DNA from 2 places in the Vagococcus sp. WN80Y genome. Region 2 is predicted to be linked to the other one. Evidence: riboswitches for the same ligand, from Rfam matches in the RefSeq annotation. Region 2 holds a riboswitch; the other holds the start of a gene.
The links. Region 2 has a riboswitch for thiamine pyrophosphate ahead of thiM (hydroxyethylthiazole kinase). Riboswitches for the same ligand answer to the same signal wherever they lie in the genome.
Positions count from the first base shown of each region.

Region 1 (8,162 bases), on a different contig from region 2:
GGATTTCTCAAATGGAAACATACTTGAAGCAGAAGAAAAACTAGCAAGTATTAGCCGCTGGAACTATGAAAGCCATCAACTAATGCAGCGAGGAAGCCGAGAAGCCGCCAGAGCGGCTAGTTTTCATTTCAAAGGAAAAGAAACTGCGGCCATTACTCACATTAATAAAATAGCAATGGGCATGCAGATGTGCGGCTTTGATTCACAAGCTAGAGAAGTGGTTGCACGCTTTCAACGCGCTACTATTAAGGGAGAGCAGGCTATTGTGGAGCAGTATGCCGCCATCCAACAACAAAATCAAACAGGAAAGGAGTAACAACATATGAAAAAGCGGAAATATCTACAGTTTATTTTTGTCAACCAAATGGGGAAGAAACATCGAATGAACGTGACCTCCTTCTTGGAAGGACTAGATCCAATATTGCTGCAACAAAGCATTCAAGAGGAGTTAAACAAAAATATATTGATTGATACTAAAGCAAATGATCGCCATTTGGTATACTGCCAAAATATCAAAAGAATTGAAATCACTACTCGTGATCTTTTTACAAGTTAATTTATTATGAAAGCTATCGCACCATGGAGTAGTGCGGTCAAAACTCAACGAAGGGATTCTTCATATGATACTTTTGAAGAACTTAGGTTGCGTTGGACTTTTGTCTTGCTAATTAATCCGACTCGGAATTCGCGAAAAGCTGTCACACCATGGAGTAGAGCGGTCAAAATTCAATAAAGTGGTGCTTCAGATGATACTTTTGAAGGTCTTAGGTTGCGTTGGACTTTTGTCTTGTTATTTAATCGTACTCAGAATTTGCGAAAGGCTGTCACACCATGGGCTAGATCAGTCAAAACTCAACGAAGGGATTCTTCATATGATACTTTTGAATGGCTTGAGTTGCGTTGGACTTTTATCTTGTTAATTAATCTGACTAGGAATTTACGAAAGGCTGTCGCACCATGGGCTAGATCAGTCAAAACTCAACGAAGGGATTCTTCATATGATACTTTTAAACGGCTTGAGTTGCGTTGGACTTTTATCTTGTTAATTAACCCGACTGGGAATTTGCGAAAGGCTGTCACACCATGTGGTAGAGCAGTCAAAATTCAATGAAGTGGTGCTTCAAATGATACATGTTGATAAATTATTTACAATTAGATGAGAGTCTCAAATCAAAAATAAATTGGGTGACAGCCATCCAATTAGCCTCTGGGGAAGTCACATTCTCCAGAGGCTAATTGTGTTACCTCCCCTTTTTCGACTACCACATTAAATAATCCAGCCTATTTCCACTTTTTTACTTTCTTCACTAGATTCACAACACTCCCCTCCGTGTTAAATAACACGCATTAGTGTATAATGTTTTTAGAGAACTTTCATGACTTTTACCAAAAAAAGTAACCACATTGATTGAAAAGTGATCGGGTAAGCAGTTATTAATACCTATTATTGGGAGGAAATTAATGGTTTCATTACTTAAATACACTAAAAAATACCGAAAAGAAATTATTCTTGGGCCATTTTTCAAATTTTTAGAGGCAGTTTTTGAGCTATTATTACCTATTTACATGGCCCGTTTAATTGATAATGGTATTGCTAAAAATGACCCTAATTATGTCATTAAATCAGCAATGACAATGATCGCTATGTCAGTTATTGGCTTAGTTTGTGTCATGATTTGTCAATACTATGCCTCAATTGCCTCACAAGGCTTTGGAACAGAATTACGCAAGCAATTGATGAAAAAAATCAATACCTTGTCTCATCAAGAGCTAAATGATTTTGGAACAGCCACTTTAATTACTCGCATGACCAGCGATATTAATCAACTTCAACTTGCTTTAGCAATGCTGATTCGTTTAGTCATCCGAGCTCCTTTTTTGAGTATTGGCTCCGTTGTCATGGCTTTTTATATCAATCCTAAAATGGCTTTAATCTTTGTTTTCTCCTTGCCAGTGTTCTGTCTAATTCTTTTTTTTATGATGAAAAAAACAGTGCCACTATTTAAAAAGGTTCAAGAAAAATTGGATCATTTAAATCAAGTGATTCAGGAAAATCTTAGTGGGGTACGGGTTATTCGTGCTTTCGCGCAAAAAGAAAATGAACGACATAAAATGGTTGATACTAGCGATAATTTAGCTCAAGCTTACACGCGAGTGGCGAATATTTCCGCGTTGTTAAATCCTGCTACAACCTTTATTATGAACGCATCCATTGTGGCTCTGCTTTATTTTGGTGGGCTAAATGTCAACACTGGTGCTATGGGGCAAGGTGAAGTATTAGCATTAATTAACTATCTAATTCAAATGCTCTTAGCCTTGATTGTTGTCTCAAACTTAGTCGTTATCTTCACTCGAGCTTCTGCGTCCGCGGAGCGAGTAAATGAAATTTTTAACGCCGAAGTCAGCATTCAAGACCATTCTGATAAAGAGTTACTTCCTATCGACTCAGCAGCTCCTCTTGTGTTTAAAAATCTGAGCTTTCGCTATAGCGCAAAAAGCGGGCTAGCCTTAGAGGCCATTGATTTCGCCTTAGAAAAAGGCGAAATGTTGGGTATTATCGGCCCAACAGGAAGTGGAAAGAGTACTCTAACGCAATTAATTCCGCGTTTTTATGAAGCAACCCAAGGAAGCGTTCAGCTCTTAGGTCACAACGTTAAGGATTATGCCTTAACTGATTTACGCAAAAAAATTGGTATCGTGCCACAAACGAGTGTCCTCTTTACGGGTACTATTCGCGATAATCTTCAATGGGGAAAACCCGAGGCAACTGATGAGGAGTGCTGGCAGGCGCTTCGGACTTCTCAGTCGTATGATTTTGTCAAAGCCTTGCCAGAACAGCTAGATACGCCAGTTTTAGAAGGTGGAAAAAACTTTTCAGGAGGGCAACGGCAACGGTTAACTATCGCTCGAGCTCTAATTAAGCACCCCCATTTTCTGATTTTGGATGACTCCCTAAGTGCTCTAGATTATCAAACTGACTTTGAATTGCGCCAAGCACTACATCGGGATTTGACCGATACAAGTTTAATTATTGTCTCTCAACGAGTTAGTTCTGTCCAACAGGCTGCCAAAATATTAGTTCTAAAAGATGGCCAACAAGTGGGACTGGGAACGCACGACCACTTAATGGCTCATTCAGAAGTTTACCAAGAAATTTTTGCCTCACAACAAGAAAAGGAGGACGAGTAAATGCGTAATAAATCAAGCAACTCAACTCCTTTCAAACGCTTTTTACCATACTTAGCCGTTTATAAATTGGAAATTACTGGTGCCTTATTATTAGGTATCAGTGGTGGGACCGCCACGGTTATTATGACTTACCTGACTGGTAAAGGGATCGACACCATGATTGGCGAGGGGCAGGTCAACTTTAGTGCCTTAATGCGAATTTTATATTTATTAGCGGGAATTTTATTGGTTGCCTCTCTTTCCCAATGGCTTGTGCAACTGCTCGGCAATTGTATGTCCTATAAGGCTGTTGCAGAGTTACGAAAAGACACGTTCTATCACTTAAATAATTTGCCAATTAATTACTATGATCAGACCGCTCACGGCACTATTATCAGCCGTTTTACCAATGATTTAGATTTTGTTTCTGAGGCTTGCGTCGCGATTTTCAATACACTTTTTTCTGGCATGACGATCGTGGTCATCTCCTTATTATCCATGCTGATTCTCAGTCCGATTTTAACTATCGTCGTCTTGATTGCCACGCCATTGATATTTTTGGTCACATGGGTGGTGGCACACACTAGTCAAAAACGCTTCTCTGCCCAGCAAAAAATCGTCGGTGAGATCTCCGGCTTTGTCAATGAAGTTATTGGAAACCAAAAAATCGTTAAAGCCTTCCAACATGAAGAGGTCTCGCAAAAAACCTTCGATGCAATGAATAATAAACTATTAGTTGAAGGTCAAAAAGCTCAATTCGCTTCTTCTCTGACTAACCCACTCTCTCGATTTATCGACCACCTTGCTTACGTTTTTATCGGGCTAGTTGGCGGCTTGCTCGCGCTTAAAGGAACAGGCAATCTCAGTGTTGGAATGATCTCTAGCTTTACGATTTATTCAAGTCAATTTTCGAAACCTTTTATCGAATTATCAGGCATTACCACTCAAATTCAAACAGCTTTAGCAGGACTTGAACGAACGTTTGCGATTATTGATGAGCCGTCTGAAACACCAGACTCGCCGAACGCGTTAGGTTTAACCCAAGCTAAAGGGGCTATCAGCTTTAGGAATGTTTCCTTTTCTTACGTTCCTGACAAACCCTTGATTCAAGGGCTGAATTTGGAGGTACAGCCTGGTGAGACTGTTGCTATTGTCGGTAAAACTGGTGCTGGAAAGTCTACTTTAGTTAATTTATTGATGCGCTTCTATGATATTAATGAGGGCAGCATCGAAATTGACGGACAGTCAATTACAGCCTACACTCGCGATTCTTTGCGACAAGCTTTTGGCATGGTTCTACAGGATACATGGCTCTTCGATGGGTCGATTCGAGATAATCTCACCTTTGGACGACCAGAGGCTCGAGAGGAAGACATCATCGCAGCGACTCAGGCTGCCAATATTCATTCCTTTATCAAGAAATTGCCACAGGACTATGATACCGTTATTGGCAGTGCTGGCATCAAAATTTCCGATGGGCAGCGACAGCTTCTAACAATTGCTCGAACGATGATTTCTGAACCGCCTATGTTGATTCTTGACGAGGCCACTAGCTCTGTTGACACATTGACCGAGCAAACGATTCAAGCAGCTTTCCTAAAAATGATGACGGGTAAAACAAGCTTTGTCATTGCCCATCGCTTGTCCACAATCCGCGAGGCTGATACTATCCTCGTAATGGACAATGGTCAGATTGTCGAAATTGGTCGTCATGAAGACTTACTTAAAAAGCCAAACGGGTTTTATAGACAGCTCCATGAATCACAGTTTTCAGAAGAATAACCAAAAAGCCCTTTTCCGAAAATGGAAAAGGGCTTTTTACGGTATTATTTTACTTGATTTACTGGTGAAATTTTCTCACCGGCCATATACAGTTGCGGCATTTTAATGGCGATTGCAACAGCAATAATCGCGGTGACTGCTGCTGTTGCCAAGCCACTCGCCCCATTCATTACCAATGAGAAAAGCAAAGGACTCATGCCACCAAAGGCATAGGCTCCCCAAAATACAACGCCTGCGACAAAGTGCCAAAAATAACGAGCCACACTTCCAACTAAGGTGGCAGCAACAATAGAACCAAGTAACTGACTACGATTGCCAGTTTTAACTGCTTGAACGATTTTATCATGATACACGCCAGCAAATCCGGCAAAAGTAAAGGCCAGTAAATACTCAATCAAGACTTGAATGACACTTAAAAAATAGACTTGTCCTGTTAAAAAATGCAATAACCCCCAAATCAATCCAGCATATAGTCCAGGCATTGTGCCCCGACGCATCGCGTAGATCGTTAAGGGAATCATCCCTAATGAAACTGAAAAACTGCTACCTATTCCGATTGGAATCAATGAAAGTACGATAGCTAAAGCAGCAACTACTGCTCCTTCAATCCAAACTAATAAGCGTTTTGACGTCATAAAAAAACTCCTCCTTAAATTTGTATAGAACAAAGGCCATACAACAAAGGAGGAGTAGAATAATATATTCTGCTCCATCACAATCCCTACGTAAGTATCAACTCAATCAGGTTCGAAGGGTCCAAGCTTGCGCTTAATCTCAGCCTTTTCAGGCACCCCTTTGTGATGGTAAGTTCTATTTAGTTGTGTAATATCCCTATCACTCCCACATAATAACAGTGTTTTCATGATATGTCAAACGCTTGGAATTGCTTGTGGCAGTCGCTTTTTTTGAATGACTCTCGTTTTCCCCTACCTCTAAGCTTATTGCCAAAATCCCTGATGAACTTCCGCTATCGCTTCCTCAAGTTCTGGAAATGGCCCAATTACTGTGACCTCTTTTTGACCTCTAGCTAAAACATCTCGGCAAGGCAAATCGAAGGTTGGATTTTGTTCATCACTACCAGTTAAAGCTAATAGACGCTTTTCAGTCATACCATAGACAATCGTCCCTACATTTGACCAATAAATCGCTCCTGTACACATCGCACAAGGCTCAGCAGTTGTATAGAGAACACACTCTGCCAGAAAAGCTTTGCTATATCGTCTCGACGCTTCCTGAACTAACGTCGTTTCAGCATGACCCGTACAAACGTGCTCAGTCACCTCAATATTCTCTTGTTCTAAAATAATTTCTCCCTGATTATTAACTAATAAAGCTCCAAAAGGCGTATTACCATGCTTTCTAGCCTCTTTCGATAAGTCAATACAACGAGTTAAATACGGAATATGTTGAGTCATTTTACTTCCTCTTTTCATTTTCTCTGATTTGTTCGATACTTATCCATTATACAGTAACTCATCCCCTCAAAAAAGGCTTCAGCTAAATAGCCATATTACTATGCGAATATGGTAGACTGATGATAACCGTCTAACAAGGAGGAACAGCATGTCAATCGTATATGAAGTTAACAGCTTTATCTATCAAGGAGCAGGTGGCAATCCTGCCGGAGTCAAACTAGTAACAGAGACCGATAACCTGTCAGACCTAGAAATGCAAACTATTGCAGCCCGCTTAGGTTATGCAGAAACTATCTTTGTAGCGCCTATAAATCAAACCGAGTTTAACTGTCGCTATTTTACCCCCTTAGCTGAAGTTCCTTTGTGTGGTCATGCAACAATCGCGGCTTTTCATTTACTAAATCATCTGCAATTACTTGTAGAAAAATATCAAACCATCCATACTAAAGCGGGTTCTTTTGCGATATCTTTATCAGAGGATGGGACCATTTTTATGGAACAGCAATTGCCTGTTTTCTACGACTTACAACCAAACAACCAAGAGATTGCCAACTCTCTTGGTTTATCTGTGACAGATTTGTTAACGGAGCTCCCATTAACAATTGTTTCGACTGGCTTAAAAGACCTAATGATTCCTGTTAAGAACTCAACTATACTGCAAAATTTACAACCTGACTTCAAAAAAATCTCAGCTATTTCAAAGGAGCTAACTATTATTGGCTACCATGTCTTTACGCTACCAGAGGACAACCAGTTGCCAACCCTATGCCGCAATTTTGCTCCATCAGTTGGTATCGATGAAGAATACGCGACTGGAACTTCTAATGCAGCGCTCGCCTGCTACTTATTCAAGCATGTCAACCACACTAAACTTAGATATGACTTTAGACAAGGACGACAAACAGCTGATCAAACAGGAAAAATTTTAGCCGAACTGACGGTCATCGACCAAACCTTAAAACAAGTTTTCATTGGCGGACAAGCCGTCATCAAACAAGAAATTCAGCTACCATAAAAAGGCTATCAGACGGGTATTTCACCTCATCTGATAGCTTTTTTAAGTAATTATTTAAATAAATTGCTTCAACAAGAACGTGACTATCATTAACGCAACTAGTGTCATAACTACTGATGCCATCATCAGTAGCACTTTTTCACCTTTTCAATGCTCTTTATCTATTACGTGCTCTTGCGGTTCTTTATTTTCCATAAAGGCCGTAATTTCCGCATAGGTTTGAATGTTATGAGCCTTTTTAACCCTTTCTAGTTTAAAGGCACAGTAGAATAACCAAGCAACTGCTAATGCCATTAACAAGAAGCCATAGAAGCCAACTACTACAACTAACGAAGTTGCTAGCACCAGTGAAACCCATCCTCCAAACATTCCTAGACTGTACTTATTCATTTTACCTATTTCTAATTCATTTTTCATCATCTTCAAGTCTCCTTTAACTAATTCATCTAAAGAAATATCAAAGAGCTCACTCAGCATTAATAAACTACGAAGATCCGGATAACTTCGTCCTGTTTCCCAATTAAAGATAGTTTGACGAGAAACAAATACTTTTTCTGCCAATTCCTCTTGAGACCAGCCATACTTTTTATGATACTGTTTTAATTGATGCGTGATAGTCATTGATAACTTCCTTTCGATATCTTAACCATAGACTTTTTTATGATTCAGCACTAGCAAATCTCTTTATATTTTGCTAAAAAAAGATGATAAAAATAATAGTCATTCTTACAATACCCTAATTCCGCTCACTTTTCCAATTAAAATTAGGATACATGATTATC
Region 1 is NZ_JCAQHY010000170.1:27,219-35,380, forward strand. Features, by position in the region: gene AC5KOD_RS17850 (helix-turn-helix transcriptional regulator) at 1-316, shown strand, start outside; gene AC5KOD_RS17855 (DUF2922 family protein) at 323-556, shown strand; gene AC5KOD_RS17860 (ABC transporter ATP-binding protein) at 1,462-3,189, shown strand; gene AC5KOD_RS17865 (ABC transporter ATP-binding protein) at 3,190-4,950, shown strand; gene thiT (energy-coupled thiamine transporter ThiT) at 4,995-5,585, opposite strand; TPP riboswitch at 5,652-5,755, opposite strand; gene AC5KOD_RS17875 (nucleoside deaminase) at 5,889-6,365, opposite strand; gene AC5KOD_RS17880 (PhzF family phenazine biosynthesis protein) at 6,514-7,380, shown strand; gene AC5KOD_RS17885 (helix-turn-helix transcriptional regulator) at 7,528-8,001, opposite strand.
Region 1: it holds a riboswitch for thiamine pyrophosphate, as region 2 does, so the genes downstream of both, thiT (energy-coupled thiamine transporter ThiT) here and thiM (hydroxyethylthiazole kinase) in region 2, are expected to answer to the same signal.

Region 2 (8,162 bases):
CAGAATGATCAAAAAGTGGGGGTATTTATCATTATTGGGGGATAAAATCCCATTTGCGAGAGATTATTTTAGCTACTTAATGGAAATTGTGGGTGAAAGTGTGCTAAAATAGGACAGTATGATTAAACGAGGGAGTCAATGTTAATGGATGAAGGATTAAATAAACAGATTTTAGATTTATTACAAGCAGAGCTTAAAGAATTTAGTCCGAAGCAGATTCGAACTGTTCTGTCACTTTTAAGTGAAGGGAATACAGTTCCTTTTATTGCTCGTTACCGAAAAGAAATGACGGGTAGTTTAGATGAGGTACAAATCCGTGAAATAGATGAGCGCTATACTTACTTACTTAATCTAGAAAAACGTAAAGAAGAGGTTTTACGTTTAATAGGCGAACAAGATAAATTGACACCAGAGCTTTCGTCGGCAATTCAATCGGCAAGTAAAATGCAGCAAGTAGAAGATTTATATCGTCCTTACAAGCAAAAACGTCGGACGAAAGCGACTATTGCTAAGGAAAGAGGACTTGAGCCTTTTGCGATGTGGTTGTTGACGTTTCCGATGAATGGGGAAATTCAAAATGAGGCAGCTAACTATCTAAATGAAGAGCAAGAGTTAATGATTGTTGAAGATGTTTTAGCAGGAGCTCATGAAATTATTGCTGAGATGGTAGGGGATGAGCCTAAATATCGTACTTGGATTCGTGAGTTTACTCAAAAAAATGGTCAGCTTGTTAGCACTGTTAAAGATAAAGAAAAAGATGAGAAATCAGTATTTGAAATGTATTATGATTATGCTGAACCAGTTAGTAGAATTGTCTCTCATCGTGTTTTGGCGACTAATCGTGGCGAAAAAGAAGACATTTTAAAAGTAGCAATAGTGGTTGAAGAAGATAAGATACTGACTTATTTAGATCGGCAAATTGTTGGGAATAATCAGGGATCGATTACAAGTCAGATTGTTATTGAAGCTTATAAAGATAGCTATAAACGATTCATTGGCCCGGCAATTGAGCGGGAAATTCGCAATGAATTGACTGAGAAAGCAGATGAACAAGCTATTTCCATTTTCGGTGAGAACTTACGTAATCTATTATTACAATCGCCGTTAAAGGGAAAGGTCGTTTTGGGATTTGATCCAGCGTACCGCACAGGCTGTAAGTTAGCGATTGTTGATGAGACTGGAAAAGTCTTAGGTATTCAAGTGATTTATCCTCACAAGCCAGCCAATGAGGCCAAGCGTAAACAAGCCGCTATTGATTTCAATCATTTGATTGAAACGTATCAAGTCGAGATGGTGGCGATTGGAAATGGAACTGCTAGTCGAGAATCAGAGCTTTTCGTGTCTGAACAACTTCGTCAGATTAAGCGAGAGGTTTATTATGTGATTGTTAATGAAGCTGGAGCATCTGTTTATTCAGCCAGTGATATTGCGCGTCAAGAATTTCCTCATTTGCAGGTAGAGGAGCGAAGTGCTGTCAGTATTGCTCGTCGTTTACAAGATCCCTTAGCGGAGCTTGTTAAGATTGATCCAAAAGCAGTTGGAGTTGGTCAATATCAACATGATGTATCTCAGAAACATTTAGCTGAACAATTAGATTTTGTGGTTGAAACGGCGGTTAACCAAGTGGGTGTGACAGTTAATACTGCGAGTCCAGCTTTACTGCAGCATGTTTCTGGTTTAAATAAAACAACCGCTCAAAATATTGTCAGTTATCGCGAAGAGAACGGTGCATTCACTAGTCGACCGCAACTAAAAAAGGTGCCTCGTTTGGGACCTAAAGCGTATGAGCAGGCAATTGGTTTCTTGCGAATTCCTGAAAGTAAAAATATTTTGGATAATACAGGTATTCACCCAGAGAGCTATGGAGTAGCAAAAACAGTTTTAGCAGAGGCTAAGGTTGGGGCGAAGGAACTAGGAACAGCTGATGCCAAGGTAGCGTTAGAACATCTTAATACGAATCAAGCTGCGGCTCAATTAGAGGTTGGGAAAGAAACGTTGACGGATATTATTGCTGGATTGATTCAACCGGGACGCGATTTGCGTGATGAAATGCCGGCTCCACTGCTGAGACAAGATGTGTTAAGCATGGAGGATTTAAAACCAGGAATGGAGCTTCAAGGGACGGTTCGCAACGTAGTTGATTTTGGAGCTTTTGTGGATATTGGAGTGAAGCAAGATGGGATGGTTCACATTTCAAAGTTAAGTAATAAATTTGTTAAACATCCGACAGACGTTGTAGCAGTTGGAGATGTTGTCACAGTTTGGGTTGACGAGGTTGACCTTCGCAAAGGGCGAATTGCTTTAAATATGTTGGGACCAGCCAAAGAGAAAGGATAGAAGGGTATTGATGGTTTTCAGTCATGCACTGTACGAGGAGTTCGATTATCTTGAAGAGATAGATGATATCGAAGAATTAACTGATGACCGTTTGCAAGAATTGGTGGAGTTAATCTCCACCAATGAATTCGATCGACCATTTAAGCATCGTGCTTTTTTAAATAGTCGGTTGCGAACAACGGGTGGAAGGTATCATTTAAATACCCATAATTTGGATTTTAATCCAAGAGTTTACGAACGATATGGCATGGAAGAATTGATTAATGTAATTAAGCATGAATTATGTCATTATCACCTTCATCTTGAAGGGCGGGGCTTTCAGCATCGGGATGCGGATTTTAAAAATTTATTGAAAAAAACTGGTGGAAGTCGATTTGTTAAACCATTAGAAGAACAGAAGCCAGAAAATTATCACCAATACGAATGTTGTAAATGTCATAATTTGATTTTACGCAAACGTCGAATTAACATACGTAAATATAGTTGCCGCTGTGGTGGTCAATTAAAACATTTATAAGGATGCAAGTTAGGTAGTTTAAGAGTGGCTTGCATTCATAATGAGTTAATGGTTATTGCAATTTGAAGCCTCTTAGACCTGTTTAGGGTCTTTTTTTGTTTGATAAAAGGGACTGCTAATCTAGTTAAATCGCTTGCATGCCATCTGACTTCGTGCTATTGTGAAGGTAATTGAATAGTTCAACCACTAGGGGGGCGAGGCTGAAAGTAATCTACGACTATCAGCGAGCTGAGATAGGTAATTACCTGACCCTTAGACCTGATCTGGTTAATACCAGCGGAGGAAATGTGGCAGCTAACTAACTGTTTTTTAGCTATATAAATAGTAGCGATATAGTTAGTTATTTAGGTACAATAGACCCTAAGATGCCCACTTTCTGAATACGAGAAAGTGGTTTTTTGGGTTCTTTATGCGGACATTTTTCAAGGGGGACTAGTCAAAATAATCCATAAAGGAAGAGATTTGATGAACGAATTTGATTTATTGACTAGAATGAGAAGGCAAAGCCCTTTGGTTCATAATATGACGAACCAGGTTGTTGCTAATCATGTTGCAAATGGCTTATTGGCAATAGGAGCTGCGCCGATAATGGCCTATGCTAAGGAAGAGGTGGCTGTTATTGCACCGCAGGCTAGTTGTTTGGTTTTAAATATTGGTACAATAACGACGCCTGTTTTAGAAGCGATGCTGATAGCTGGTCGTGCGGCCAATGAACACGGTATACCAATTGTATTGGATCCAGTGGGAATTGGTGCAAGTCCATACCGTGGTGAAGTCGTAACAAAATTGTTGGCAGAGTTGTCGATTACGTTAATTCGTGGAAATGCTGGTGAAATTGCGCAATTGGCTGAAGTTCCATGGAAAGCTCGTGGTGTTGATAGTGGTACTGGTGATTATTCAATAGCTAAAATGGCGGAAAAGGTGGCACTGGTCAATGAGTGTGTAGTTGCTGTTAGTGGAGAAACAGATTGGGTCAGTGATAGTAAGCGGTTAGTCAGTATCTCGAATGGCGACTCGCTTATGACTCGTGTTACTGGGATGGGCTGTTTGCTGAGTGCGGTTTGTGGCGCCTTCATCGGTAGTCATCAGGATGCTTTTGAAGGAACAGTCGCAGCTCATATCGTTTATGGGATTGCGGGGGAAAAAGCGGCCAATAACACACAATTACCTGGAAGTTTTAACGAGAATTTCATTAATCAATTGGATTTGTTAAGTGAAAAGGATCAAATTCTAATCAAAGCAAGCTGGGAGGAAATGGAATCATGACAATAGCTCAAGCATGTACAATTGCTGGCTCTGATAGTGGTGGTGGTGCAGGAATTCAAGCGGATATTAAAACATTTCAAGAACGACAGGTCTTTGGGACGTCGGTAATTGTTGCAATAACAGTTCAAAATACTTTAGGTGTGACAGGTGTCTATCCTACCCCCATAAAGGCTGTTAAAGAACAGCTTCATGCAGTATTTTCCGATTTTGATTTGAGAGCAGTCAAAACTGGCATGCTAGTTGATGAGACTTACATGAAAGCTGTGTCTGAGTTTTTATTGGATTATCCAAAGGTTCTTCTGGTAGTTGATCCGGTGATGATTGCAAAAGGAGGTGCGTCACTTATGGCAGAACAAGCAATGACAATGATGAAAGAGTCTTTAGTTCCATTGGCGACGTTAATTACCCCCAATTTGCCTGAAGCGGAAGAATTAGTTCAGTATTCAATTGAAACAGAAGTAGATATGATAAAAGTGGCTCGTGATATCCAGACGATGGGAAGTAAAAACGTGTTAATTAAAGGGGGACATGCACAACTGAATCTTGCTGAGGCCCGTGACTATTTATTGTTGGCAGACGGGAGTGGCCACTGGTTAAGTGGCCCAAGATATGAGACGAAAAACACTCATGGGACTGGCTGTACCTATTCAGCCTGTATTACAGCGGAGCTAGCTAAAGGAAAATCAGTTCTTGAAGCGGTCGAAGTTGGTAAAGCGTTTATAGATGCGGCGATAAGCGATGATTTGGAACTTGGTCATGGACAAGGGCCAACTAATCATTGGGCATATGGTCGGAGGGAGAGGGAAAATGAAGCAAACAATTAACTGGCAGCGTGCTTTAAAGGTTTATTTTATTGCGGGAACACAGGATGTGGCAGATGGAAAGTTCCTCCCTTTGTTAGAATCTGCAATTGAAAGTGGCATTACGTGTTTTCAATTGAGAGAAAAGGGTCAAGGATCTTTGAAAGACCCAATGGCGGTCAAAAAATTAGCCAAAGTGTGTCAACGACTCTGTAAGCAGGGGGATATCCCGTTTGTTATTAATGACGATGTCGCTCTGGGAATTGATCTTGGGGTAGATGCTGTTCATGTGGGACAGTCAGACAAGCCAATTAGTCAAACACTTGCAGAGGTTAAGCCTTATGGAATTGATGTCGGCCTGTCGATCAATACTTTAGCACAATTTGAGGCGGCCTGTAAGCTCCCAACTCTTGACTATGTTGGAGTTGGCCCAGTTTTTAAAACACAATCGAAAGCGGATGCTCAACCAGTTGTCGGCCTTTCTTTATTAGAAACTGCAGTACAATTAAATCCGTCACTACCTAAAGTGGCAATTGGTGGGATTGGGTTGGCTAATGTTGGACAGGTTAGAGAAACAGGAGTAGATGGAGTGGCGGTTATTTCAGCTATTACTGATAGCCAATCAATGGCACAAACAATTCAACTACTTGGAGGGCAAAAATGAAGAGAGAAATTGTATTAGTGACGGGATCAAGTCGAGGCTTAGGACGGGCAATCGCGTTAGAATTTGGAAGGCAAGGCTATTTTATTGTGGTTAACTACGTTAAAAATCGTGAGCTGGCCGAAAAGGTTGTTGCAGAAATTGGTCAGGAACATGCGGTGGCAATACAAGCAGATGTGCGTGATTTAGTTGAAGTTAACCAAATGGTGGCACAGGTTAAAGAACGTTTTGGCACAATCACAGTGTTAGTGAACAATGCCTTAGTTGATTTTCAATTTAATCCGTTAACCCAGAAGGCATTATCAGATATTAGTTGGGAAGACTACGAAAATCAATTTGCTGGTGCGATGAAGGGAACGCTTAACACTGTTCAGAGTGTCATGCCAGATATGATTGAGAAACATTTTGGTCGAATCATCCAGATAGGAACTAACTTGTTTCAAAATCCAGTAGTTCCTTATCATGAATATACGACGTCGAAAGCGGGCTTATTAGGTATGACGCGGAATATGGCAAAAGAGCTAGGCAGTCACCAAATTACGGTCAATATGGTATCAGGTGGTTTGCTACAAACAACAGATGCATCGGCAGTGACAACTAAAGAAGTATTTCAGTTAATAGCTGAAAGTTCTGCTATGAAGAAAGTGACTACACCAGAAGAAGTAGCAAAGGTAGTAGCCTTCCTTGGATCAGTGGGTGCAAGTGGGATTACAGGACAAAATATAGTGGTTGATAGTGGCTTGACTTGGAATTAAATGACTGATAATGAAAAGGACAGCGATTAGTTTGTAGCTAACCGTTGTCCTTTTTATATCTTGCTTTTAATTATAAGTTAACTTATAATAAGTTTATATATTATTAAAGGAGTGTTAAAAATGGAGTTATCTTTTCAGTTGAAAATGAATGCTACAAGTAGTCAAGTGTGGGAGTATTATGAAAATCTAGATAAATGGTTTTTGTGGGAAAAGGACTTAACAGCTATTTCTCTTGAAGGTGAGTTTATTGCAGGGACAAAGGGGGCAATGGTATTAGAAGGAATGCCAGAGATGGCAATTGAGCTGGATTTGGTTATAAAAAATCAGGTGTTCAGAGACATTACATTGACGCCAGTAGGCTCAATTGCTTTTACTCATACGATTGAAGAAGTTGAGACAGGCGTCTTGGTTAAACATTCAGTAAAGATTGATACTGACAATAAAGAAGTATTACCAATGTTGATTAGCATTTTTAAAGATGTACCTGAAACAATGTTTTTATTGAAGGAAGTAGTGGAAGCCAATGGAATTTAAATCAAGAAATAAACAAAATTCTGATGAGGCTATTGGATTGCAGTTTATTAAAGTCTATAATTTATGGCATAACCAGATTAAAATTACTTTACAACAAGTTGACCTGACTCATCCTCAATTTATCGTTCTGACTTCTCTAGGTTATTTGCAACAAACTAAACAGGAAATTACTCAGGTAATGGTGTCAAAAATCTCTGAAATGGATGTTATGACAGTTTCACAGGTTTTACGAATATTAGAAAAAAAAGAGTTGATTTTGCGACAGGCTCATTCAACAGATACGCGGGCTAAGGCTTTGTCGTTAACTGAAAAAGGAATCTTGGTTATGAATCAGGCGTTACCATTGGTTGAGGGAGTGGATCAAGAGATTTTTGGTGTTCTAGGCGAACGACAAGGGACATTTACTAATTATTTAAAAGAATTAATTAAGAAGCACGAAGAGAGGAAGTGACGATTCTGGCTAATTATTGGGTAGGAGTAGTTTCCAAAAATCATGTGGAAATAGGTGTTAGAGGTGGTTTTTGTCAGCTAAATCATGGAAAAAAAGCACCTTTGACACGAATGCAGGCTGGTGATTGGCTTGTTTATTATAGTCCAAAATTGAGTTTAAATGGTACTGAACCTTATCAAAAATTTACCGCCCTTGGTCAAGTTCAAGTGGGGGAAGCTTATCAAGTGGAGATGGCACCCGATTTTACGCCATATCGCAAGAATGTCTCTTACTATCAGCTTGAAAAAGAGCTTCCATTGCAAGCTCTGAGTGATTTTCCCGAATGGCAAGAAAAGCGATCTCAATTACGATTTGGGCATTTTGCTATTTCAGAAGAATTATTTAGAGTAATTGCCTCAGGAGTGGGAGTCAAAAAGAATCATTATGTCAATACTGAACCATAAGTAAAAATGAGGGCGGAGTTTAGTTCCGCCCTCTATTCGTTTCATGATAAATACAATGCTTGGAGTAAAATGAGTTTTTTTTCCAAGGCGTTGTTTTCCTAACTGTTTATTTTTGTGAAACGATGAGGTGTAGTTCCGGTATGCTTTTTAAATACTTGGCTAAAGTATTCGGGGTTATTGCCAAACCCAACGAGTTTAGCAACTTCATATACTCGATATTCTTCCCCTAACAAGTTCTTCGCTTTTTCCATTCGAAATTCTACAAGTTGCTGATTAAATTTTTTAGAGGTTTGTTTATAATAAGCTTTTCCAAGATATTCTGGGTTTAGAAATAAGAGATTTTTTGAGATCCATCTAAGAGATAGCTCTTCGTTACTAAAATGTTCTTCAATAATTCG
Region 2 is NZ_JCAQHY010000007.1:20,414-28,575, reverse strand. Features, by position in the region: gene AC5KOD_RS01665 (Tex family protein) at 145-2,337, shown strand; gene AC5KOD_RS01660 (SprT family protein) at 2,348-2,854, shown strand; TPP riboswitch at 3,033-3,157, shown strand; gene thiM (hydroxyethylthiazole kinase) at 3,320-4,120, shown strand; gene thiD (bifunctional hydroxymethylpyrimidine kinase/phosphomethylpyrimidine kinase) at 4,117-4,944, shown strand; gene thiE (thiamine phosphate synthase) at 4,928-5,584, shown strand; gene AC5KOD_RS01640 (3-oxoacyl-ACP reductase) at 5,581-6,336, shown strand; gene AC5KOD_RS01635 (SRPBCC family protein) at 6,457-6,870, shown strand; gene AC5KOD_RS01630 (MarR family winged helix-turn-helix transcriptional regulator) at 6,860-7,321, shown strand; gene AC5KOD_RS01625 (EVE domain-containing protein) at 7,327-7,764, shown strand; gene AC5KOD_RS01620 (response regulator transcription factor) at 7,863-8,162, opposite strand, start outside.